3 regions of the Streptomyces sp. CA-294286 genome follow, and region 1 is predicted to be linked to each of the others. Evidence: riboswitches for the same ligand, from Rfam matches in the RefSeq annotation. Region 1 holds a riboswitch; each other region holds the start of a gene.
What was found. Region 1 has a riboswitch for S-adenosylmethionine ahead of ACQPZG_RS25355 (aminotransferase class V-fold PLP-dependent enzyme). Riboswitches for the same ligand answer to the same signal wherever they lie in the genome.
Positions count from the first base shown of each region.

Region 2: it holds a riboswitch for S-adenosylmethionine, as region 1 does, so the genes downstream of both, thrC (threonine synthase) here and ACQPZG_RS25355 (aminotransferase class V-fold PLP-dependent enzyme) in region 1, are expected to answer to the same signal.
Region 3: it holds a riboswitch for S-adenosylmethionine, as region 1 does, so the genes downstream of both, ACQPZG_RS06450 (hypothetical protein) here and ACQPZG_RS25355 (aminotransferase class V-fold PLP-dependent enzyme) in region 1, are expected to answer to the same signal.

Region 1 covers NZ_CP192005.1:4,670,212-4,673,473, forward strand. Annotated here, with positions in the region: gene qcrB (cytochrome bc1 complex cytochrome b subunit) at 1-387, shown strand, start outside; gene trpD (anthranilate phosphoribosyltransferase) at 544-1,608, shown strand; SAM riboswitch class IV at 1,703-1,820, shown strand; gene ACQPZG_RS25355 (aminotransferase class V-fold PLP-dependent enzyme) at 2,056-3,262, shown strand, end outside.
Region 2 covers NZ_CP192005.1:3,233,889-3,237,150, reverse strand. Annotated here, with positions in the region: gene ACQPZG_RS19185 (MoaD/ThiS family protein) at 1-177, opposite strand, end outside; gene thrC (threonine synthase) at 207-1,490, opposite strand; SAM riboswitch class I at 1,505-1,632, opposite strand; gene ACQPZG_RS19175 (glucosyl-3-phosphoglycerate synthase) at 1,797-2,744, shown strand; gene ACQPZG_RS19170 (hypothetical protein) at 2,806-3,063, shown strand; gene ACQPZG_RS19165 (alpha,alpha-trehalose-phosphate synthase (UDP-forming)) at 3,094-3,262, shown strand, end outside.
Region 3 covers NZ_CP192005.1:265,933-269,194, reverse strand. Annotated here, with positions in the region: gene ACQPZG_RS06460 (TetR family transcriptional regulator C-terminal domain-containing protein) at 1-831, shown strand, start outside; gene ACQPZG_RS06455 (thioesterase family protein) at 882-1,493, shown strand; gene ACQPZG_RS06450 (hypothetical protein) at 1,518-1,889, opposite strand; SAM riboswitch class IV at 1,940-2,047, opposite strand; gene ACQPZG_RS06445 (hypothetical protein) at 2,079-2,504, opposite strand; gene ACQPZG_RS06440 (ATP-binding protein) at 2,501-3,019, opposite strand; gene ACQPZG_RS06435 (helix-turn-helix domain-containing protein) at 3,258-3,262, shown strand, end outside.

The DNA of each region.
Region 1 (3,262 bases):
TGGTTCGTGCGCATCGGCTTCTTCGCCGGTCCGGTCCTGGCGTTCATCATCACCAAGCGGATCTGCATGGGTCTCCAGCGCAGGGACGCCGAGAAGGTGCTGCACGGACGCGAGTCCGGCATCATCAAGCGGCTGCCGCACGGTGAGTTCGTCGAGATCCACGAGCCGCTCGGCCAGGACCAGCTGCACACGCTCACGGCGCACGAGCAGTACGCGCCGGCCGAGATCGGTCCCTCCGTGGACGAGAACGGCGTCGAGCGCAAGGTGGGACCGACCCAGAAGCTGCGCGCCAAGCTCAGCAAGGGCATGTACGGCGAGGGCAACCAGGTTCCCAAGCCCACCGCCGAGGAGTACAAGGAGATCACCAGCGGCCACGGCCACCACTGATCCCCGGCCGGGCCGCGCCCGCGGCCCGGAACTGTTCGCCACAGCAGGAGCCCCGTCCGACGTACGGACGGGGCTCTTCGCTGTCCCCGGGGCTGGATAGGGTGGGGCCCACCCCTATCGGCAGCCTTGACCGGCTCGTGGACCCTGGAGCGGACCATGAACATGGTGACCCCCGTTGGCGGCGACAGCGTGGCGGCCCGCGGCTGGCCGGGCATTCTCAACCCTCTGTTGCGCGGTGAGCACCTCGGTGCCGACGACACCGCCTGGGCCATGGACCGCATCATGAGCGGCGAGGCCACCGACGCGCAGATCGCCGGCTTCGCGGTCGCGCTGCGCGCCAAGGGCGAGACCGTCGAGGAGGTGACGGGGCTGGTACGGGCGATGTACGCGCACGCCCGGACCATCGAGGTGCCGGGCCCCAGTGTCGACATCGTCGGCACCGGCGGCGATCTGGCGAAGACCGTCAACATCTCCACCATGTCCGCGATCGTCATCGCCGGGACGGGCGCGAAGGTCGTCAAGCACGGCAACCGGGCCGCCTCCTCCGCCAGCGGCTCCTCCGACGTGCTGGAGAAACTGGGCGTCAACCTCGACCTGACGCCGCAGCGGGTCGCGGAGGTCGCCGAGGAGGCCGGCATCACCTTCTGCTTCGCGGTGAAGTTCCACCCCGCGCTGCGGTACGCCGCCAAGGCCCGCAGGGAGCTGGGCGCGCAGACCACCTTCAACATCCTGGGCCCGCTCACCAACCCGGCCCGGGTGCGCGCCCAGGCCGTCGGCGTCGCCGACGCGAGGATGGCGCCGATCGTGGCGGGCGTCCTGGCCGAGCGGGGGAACTCCGCGCTCGTCTTCCGCGGCGACGACGGGCTGGACGAGCTCACCACCACCGCGACGTCCCGGGTGTGGGTCGTGCGCGACGGGGCCGTCCACGAGGAGCCCTTCGACCCGCGCGACGTCGGGCTGGAGATCGTCCCCGTGGAGGCGCTGCGGGGCGCGGACGCGTCGTACAACGCGGAGGTGGCACGCCGGCTGCTGGCGGGCGAGAAGGGCCCCGTGCGGGACGCGGTGCTGCTCAACACGGCCGCGGCGCTGGTGGCCCTGGGCCCCGGCGGCGGCTCGCTGAGCGAGGAGATCGCCGCCGGGATCGAGCGGGCCGAACAGTCCCTGGACTCCGGCGCCGCCCAGCGGGCGCTGGAGCGGTGGGTGGCGGCCAGCAACGCCTGACCCGCCGCGCCCCGGACGCGGAGCGCGGTCCGTTCGTCTCGACGAGCGGACCGCGCTCTTGCGCGTCGTGGATCGTGTGGCAAGATGCTGCACAGGTCATGAGTGACAGCGACTACGGCCCCGGCCCGCTGTCCGGCAACCCTCCGTCCGTGGCGGGGTGCCCCGGGTGAAGACCAGGTCGTAGGCAGCGAGGTCTACGGCAAGCGCGGACCCCTGCGCACTCCTTCGGAGTGGCGCGCCCCTGGGGTCCTGGTCCTCAAGGGAGCAGTCTCGTGAGCAAGCGAATGCGATAGGGCCCTTCGGCCCCGTTCCACCTTCACCACCTCCGTGCGGCCCTGTGACGGCCGTGCGTCGAGGCAACTCCCGTACGCCGCACGGCACATGAGCCTGCGTCAGGCGTGCGGGACCTGTCGAAGCCATTCCGCCTTGTCCTGCCAGGAGTTCGTCATGCCCGCTCAGTCCTCCGTCGCCACCGCCACCGCCCCCGCCGCTTCCGGGGAGCCCTGCTGCGGGACGCCGCTGCCCGTCCTGGGACGGGACGTGGCCGTGCCCCTGGTCACCGGGGGCGAGGTCGGCTACGCGGCCCTCGACTACGCGGCGAGCGCCCCGGCGCTGCAACGGGTGTGGGACGACGTCGCGGCGTACGCCCCGTACTACGGCAGCGTGCACCGGGGAGCCGGGTACCTGTCGCAGCTCTCGACCGACCTCTTCGAGAACAGCCGGGTGACGGTCGCCGAGTTCCTCGACTGCCGGGACGACGACCAGGTGGTCTTCACCCGCTCGACGACCGACTCGCTGAACCTGCTGGCCTCCGCGCTGCCCGCCGACTGCCAGGTGTTCGTCTTCGAGACCGAGCACCACGCGTCGCTGCTGCCCTGGCAGGACGCCCGGGTGACGTACCTGGACGCGCCGCGCACGCCCGCCCAGGCCGTCCAGACGCTGGAACGCGCACTCGCCGACCGGGCCCCTGCCGCCGGCTCCGCGCCCCGTGCGCGCGGCGGCGAGGGCTCCACGGCCCCCGCGCTGGTGTGCGTGACGGGCGCCTCGAACGTCACGGGGGAGATCTGGCCGGTGCGCGAGCTCGCCGCCGTCGCCCACGCGCACGGTGCGCGGATCGTGCTCGACGCCGCCCAGCTCGCACCTCACCACCCGCTCTCGGTACGGGAGTTGGACGTCGACTGGGTGGCCTTCTCCGGGCACAAGCTGTACGCGCCGTTCGGCTCCGGGGTGCTCGCCGGGCGGGCCGACTGGCTCCGGGCGGCCGAGCCGTACCTGGCCGGCGGCGGCGCGTCGAAGAAGGTCGCACGGCGTGCGGACGGCGGCGTGGACGTCGAGTGGCACACCTCCGCGGCACGTCACGAGGCCGGTTCGCCGAACGTGATCGGGGTGTACGCCATCGCCTCCGCGTGCAGGGCGCTCACCGAGGCCGGGTTCGACGCGCTGGTCGAGCGCGAGCAGGCGCTGGTGCGCACGGTGCGCGAGGGGCTCGCGGAGGTGCCCGCCGTGAAGGTGCTCTCGCTGTTCGGCGACGAGGCGCCGCGCGTCGGCGTCCTCTCCTTCGTGGTGGACGGCTGGAACAGCTCGCACTTCGCCGCCGCGCTCTCCGCCGAGTACGGCATCGGGGTGCGGGACGGCCTGTTCTGCGCCCACCCGC
Region 2 (3,262 bases), 1.4 Mb from region 1:
CACGTTCACGAAGCGGCGCAGCTTGCCCTGGTCGTCCAGGACGCGGGCGGCGATGCCCGCGTGGTTCTTCTCCAGGTCGGCGATGACCTCGGCGAGGGTGGCGCCCTCGGCGGCGACCTCGGCCTCGCCGCCGGTGTACGTGCGCAGGATGGTGGGGATGCGGACCTTGACGCTCATGGTGTTCAGCCTTCCGGTACGGGGGTGGTTCAGCGGGCCAGGCCGGCGTCGCGGAACGCCTCCAGGCTCGGGCGGATGGTCGCGGAGGGGCCGGTGGTCGGCGCCACCGCGTCCAGCGTCTTGAGGCCGTCGCCCGTGTTGAGCACGACGGTGGTGAGCGTCGGGTCCAGCAGCCCGGCCTCGATGAGCTTCCTCGTGACGCCGACGGTCACTCCGCCGGCGGTCTCCGCGAAGATCCCTTCCGTACGGGCCAGAAGCTTGATCGCGTCGACGACCTGCTCGTCGTTCACGTCCTCGACGGCGCCGCCGGTGCGGCGGGCGATGTCCAGGACGTACGGGCCGTCCGCCGGGTTGCCGATGGCGAGGGACTTGGCGATGGTGTTCGGCTTCTGGGGCTTCACGACGTCGTGCCCGGCCTTGTACGCGGTGGAGACCGGCGAGCAGCCTTCCGCCTGGGCACCGAAGATCTTGTACGGCCTGTCCTCCACCAGACCCAGCCCGATCAGCTCCTGAAGACCCTTGTCGATCTTCGTGAGCTGCGAACCGGAGGCGATCGGGACGACGATCTGGTCCGGCAGCCGCCAGCCGAGCTGCTCGCAGATCTCGTACGCCAGGGTCTTGGACCCCTCGCCGTAGTAGGGGCGCAGGTTGACGTTGACGAAGCCCCAGCCCTCGCCGAGCGGGTCGCCGATCAGCTCGGAGCAGAAGCGGTTCACGTCGTCGTAGTTGCCCTCGATGCCGACCAGCTCGCCCCCGTACACGGCGGCCATGACGACCTTGCCCTGCTCCAGGTCGTGCGGGATGAACACGCAGGAGCGGAAGCCGGCCCGCGCGGCGGCGGCGCCGACGGCTCCGGCCAGGTTGCCGGTGGAGGAGCAGGAGAGGGTGGTGAAGCCGAAGGCGCGGGCGGCCTCGACGGCGATGGCGACGACGCGGTCCTTGAAGGAGTGCGTCGGGTTGCCCGAGTCGTCCTTGACGTACAGGCCGCCGGTGACGCCCAGCTCGCGGGCCAGGTTGTCGGCCTTGACCAGCTTGGTGAAGCCGGGGTTCAGGCTGGGCTTCTCGGCGACGTCGGCCGGGACGGGCAGCAGGGGGGCGTAGCGCCAGATGTTGTCCGGACCGGCCTCGATGCGCTTGCGCAGCTCCTCGGGGCCCTCGGCGGGCAGGTCGTAGGCGACTTCCAGCGGGCCGAAACAGAGCTGACAGGCGAAGATCGGGCCGAGCTCGAAGCGCTCTCCGCACTCGCGGCAGGAGAGGGCCGCGGCGGGGCCGAGGTCGACGGTGGTGGTGGCTTCGGTGGTCTGCACAGCCATGATGGCGAGGTCCTTCCTCATCTTCCCCGCGACGGCTTTCGCCGCGAGACGGAATTGGCACCTTCCCGGCCTGACCTCGCGGTCGGCAGGGGGGTTGCCGGGACTTCGACGGGCCGTTTCCCTCAGTCCCTCTGGATGAGCGCTGTGACTCCGGATTGCCCCGCGTGAGCGGGCCGGGTGTTTGTGGGCGCCGACGACCCCGGCATGCGCCGGTCGTCCGCGTTGTTCAAGACTGTAACCGAACCCCCGGGGGCTTGAGACAGTCGTCCGGAACGCGAGATGGATCACAGAATCGGGAGTGCAGAGGTGCTGGAAGAGGTGGAGCGCTGGCTGGGCACGCGGTCGTGGGCGGCTGCCGACCGCCCGTTGGAGTGGCTGCTCGCCGCGAAGGCGGCCCGCGGCACCACCGTCAGCGTCGTCCTGCCCGCACTCGACGAGGAGGCGACGGTCGGGGCGATCGTGACCGCGATCCGCCGCGACCTGATGGGCCCGCGGGCCCCCCTGGTGGACGAACTGGTCGTGATCGACTCCGGTTCCTCGGACGGAACGGCGCGGGCGGCGGCCGACGCCGGGGCCCGGGTCGTCCACCGGGACGACGTCCTGCCGCGCCTTCCGGCCGTGCCGGGCAAGGGCGAGGTGCTGTGGCGCTCCCTGCTGGTCACCGGCGGCGACGTCGTCTGCTTCGTGGACGCGGACCTGAGGGACTTCGACGCGTCGTTCGTGTCGGGGATCGTCGGCCCGCTGCTCACCGAACCGGACGTGCAGTTCGTCAAGGCGACGTACGACCGTCCGCTGGACGGGGCAGCCGGTCAGGGCGGCCGGGTCACCGAGCTGATGGCCCGCCCGCTGCTCAACCTGCACTGGCCGCTGCTGGCCGGTTTCGTCCAGCCGCTGGGCGGCGAGTACGCGGTCCGCCGCTCACTCCTGGAGCGCCTGCCCTTCCCCGTCGGGTACGGGGTCGAGATCGGCCTCCTCATCGACTCGCTGCACACTGTCGGCCTCGACGCCCTCGCCCAGGTCGACGTGGGCGTCCGCGTCCACCGCCACCAGGACGGCCAGGCACTGGGCCGGATGGCCGCCGCCATCTACCGCACCGCGCAACTGCGCCTCTCCCGCGGTCACTTGCTGCGCCCGTCGCTGACCCAGTTCGAGCGTGCGGACGGCGTCTTCGTCCCCCGCACCCACCCCGTGGACGCCGAGGAACGGCCGCCGATGCGGGAGATCGCCGAGTACGAGGCGCGGCATGCGGCGTAATCGCGGGTGGGCTCGCGTGGCGTGACCGCGCCCGTCACGCTCCGTGTCCGATGGTCGCCCCATGCGTCTCCTCCGCCCTCTCCGCACGTCCGGTGTCCTTCTCGCCGCCACCGCGCTGATGGCCGCCGCTCCGCTCGCGTCCGCCCACGAGCCCGGGATGCCCGGACAGCCTGCCCGCAGCGACCCCGACCACCGGGAACTGTGGCTGGCCACCGGGGGCACGGCGGCCCTCGCGGGCCTCGGCGCGCTGGGGGCCGCGTCCGTACGGAGCCGGCGCAGGCCGTGCTCACGGCGGGCGGGGTGCCGTACGCACGTTTGAGGGGAACCTTTACCGGCTAGGTTTCGCCACATGACCTCCGCGCACGACCATGCCCAGACCCACAAGGCCCAGATCCTCGTCGCGTCCAACCGCGGCCCGGTGTCGTACACCCTCGGTGACGACGGCGAGCTGACCGCCAAGCGCGGCGGCGGCGGCCTGGTCTCCGGACTCTCCGCGATCGGCCCGGACGCGGACGCGC
Region 3 (3,262 bases), 4.4 Mb from region 1:
GAAGCCGCGGGGGTCAGTCAGCGGGAGTTCGCCCGACGGATCGCCATGGACCCCTCCAAGCTGTCCCGCTCGCTGGGCGGCACCCGCCGTTTCACCGCCGCGGAACTGGCCCGCATCGCCGACACCGCGGGGGCCGACGCCGCCTGGCTGCTGGGAGCGGCCCGCGCCCCCGGGGGAGCGGCTCAGGGACGGCGCGTCCGGGTCGCGACCGCCGCCGCCGTTCCCGACGGCGGGCGGCCCCGACAGATCGTGCGCGAGACCGTCCGGCTGATCGCCGAGCACGGCTACCACGCCGTCCGCGTCGCCGACATCGCCGCGGCCTGCGCCACCAGCACCGCCGCGATCCACTACCACTTCCCCGCCCGTGGCGACCTGCTCGAAGCAGCCGTGCGCCGGTGCATGGACGAGGACACCGCCCGCCGGGCCGCCCGCACGGCCGGAGCACGGGACGCCGCCGACGAACTGCGCCGGCTCATCGAGCTCCAGACCCCCTACGACGAGCAGCAACGCCGCAGGTGGCGCGTCCGGCTCGACCTGTGGGCCGAGGCGGCACGGTCCACCGCCGTGGGGCGCCTGCACGGCGAGTACTACCGGCAGTGGCGGGAGACCGTCGCCGACGTCGTACGACGCGGAGTCGAGCAGGGCGTCTTCCGGCCCGACGCCGACCCGTGCGCCGCCGCCCTCGGCCTGACCGCGCTCGTCGACGGGCTCGCCGCCCAGGTCCTGGCCGCCGCGCCGGACGCGCCCGCGCCGGGCTCCACCACCGCCGAGGACATGCATGCGGCCCTGCTCGGACACGTGGCGGCGACCCTGGCCCGGCCGGCCTCCTGACGTTCCGCAACCCGCCGACCCCCCATCCGCACAAGGAGACACGCATGTCCGTGAACCAGGACGCCGGCCCGGCCGACATCGCTGACGTCACCGATACCGCCGAGGTGCCGGTGGTCGACTGCCTGCCGCTGGTCCACCACACCGTCCGGCCCGAGTGGATCGACCACAACGGACTGATGAGCGACGCCTTCGCCGTTCTCGTCTTCGGCTACGCCACCGACGCCATGATGATCGAGACGGGGCTGCACGGGGGCTACCGGGAGTCCACCGGCTGCGCCCTCCGCACGGTCGAGACGCACCTGCGGTTCCTGGGCGACGTCCCCGAGGGCGCCCGGCTCGCCGTCCGCACCCGGGTCCTGGGCGCCGCCGCGGAGAAGGTCCGCTACGCGCACGAACTGTTCGTCCTCGACGGGGTCAGGAACGTGGAGGCGGTCGCCGGGACCCACGGCATCGAAGGCGCGGTGGAGGCGTCCCCCGCGACCCTGCCGACCGAGGCCGAGCCGGTGGCCACCACCGAGGTCCTCGCCGTCCACGTCGACCGGCGGGCGCAAGGCGCCACCCCCTTTCCGGGGGCCATCAGGCAGCGGCTGGAGTCCCTCACCGAGGACGCCCCGTCCTGGGCGGGACGCTCGATCGGCGCCGTCGCGGACCCGCACGCCTGAGCGCGTCCGTGCGGTCCGCCCTGTTCAGCAGCGGCTGGGCCCGTCCGGCGCCAGGTACATGAGGGTGTTCGCCGCGCTGCCGGGAACCGACAGCCACAGCAGCTTCCAGCGCGGCTGCCAGCGGACGAGGCCCTGATGGGCGCGGAGTTTCGTGCGCAGCTGGTCGGGGCGGTGGTACCAGGCGCGGAACCGGTGGCCGAGCCGGCCGTCGACCTCGTACAGGGTGACCCAGCCGTCGTCCCGCACATCGGCCGCCGACAGCAGCAGCTCGTGCAGCTCGCCGGGCTCCTCGCAGCACTTGCGGGCCTGGATCCAGTGCACGTGGTGGCCGGGCGAGTACCTGCGGCACGGGCCCTGCGGCACGCGCGCGGGGCCGGGAGAGGGGATGGATTCCATGGTGCGGTGATGCCTCCGCCTGTCATGGACCCCGGCGCCGCAGCCCCGGTGATCCGCCGTTCCCCGTGCAGCGCGACGGGGCGGGTCGTCACCCGGGGCACCCGCAGCGGGCGGGATGCCGTCCAGCGAGCCGGGGCTTGACGCTGGAACTCGTGACCCGCGCACACCGTAACAGAGCAAAAGCGCAGGTCAGGCAGGTGCCGTCAGGCCGTCCGACCAGGCCGGCGCCGTTCCCGCCAGGCGGCAGACCATCAGGTAGAGGGGGATGGGCGGGGTGTAGGGGGCCGGGCCCTGCGGCGTGTGGACGAGGCGGGGCCGGGAGGCCGGGACGCGCGCCTCCGCCGCGTACCGCGCGGGGTCCGGCCAGGGCAGGCCGAGGTCGGAACCGGAGGGGACGATCCACCACCACAGGTCCCCGTCGGCGAACACACAGCCCGGCCGGGACAGCTGGTCCAGCAGCCGCTGCCCGTAGTGGGCGGGCAGCCCCACCGCGTCGCAGCCGAGCGGGGTGTGGTCGAGGGCGGGCGGCAGCAGCAGACGGGACGGGCCGCCCGCACCGCTACCCGCACCGGTGCGGCGCATCCGGGTCAGCCGGTCGGCGAGACGGTGGCTCATCGCGGCCCGCTGCCGGACGTGACCGCTTCGTCCCGGGGGGAACAGCCGTGGGTGAGTTCCGCCCACACGGTACGTCCGCCGTCCGGACCGGGACCCTCGTGCTCCTGCGAGCCCCAGGTGTCGCACACCGCGTCGACGAGCAGCAGGCCGCGCCCGTGCTCGCTCGCGGTCGACTCGCTCGCGGCCCGCGCCGAGCGGTCCAGATGCGGCCCCTCCGGGCACGCGCCCTCGTCGTGGACGGAGATCCTCAGCCGCCCTTCGCTGTCGGTGAGTTCACAGCGGAACCGCTCGCTCGCCGTGTGGATCACCGCATTGGTGACCAGTTCCGAGACGACCAGGGCCGCCGTGTCGCCCAGCTGTCCGAACAGGCCCCAGTAGGCCAGCCGGTCGGTCGTCAGATGCCGTGCGCGTACGACGGACTCCGGACATGCGGGCAGGGCGAAACCGTACCGCCGGACACGAGCCCCTTGATGCGGGCCCATGACCTGGGGAAAGAGCGTGGAGCCAGGTACCACGACCGCATCCTCACCATGGGGAGCGGCCGCCGCACACCGCCTCCCCCGGTGCGGTGCGCGGCAGCCGCATGAACCAGTTCACGGTGCAACTCTCCCTCTGTCCACTTCACTTGGCAAGAGGCACTCTGAAAATTTCAGAGTGCCGTTTCGGAGATCGAGAACGCGTGGCACACTGCTTCGCAACAGCACGTAGAGCACAACGCCGAATCAGTCACGGTCAGTTACGGGGAGGCTATCGATGAG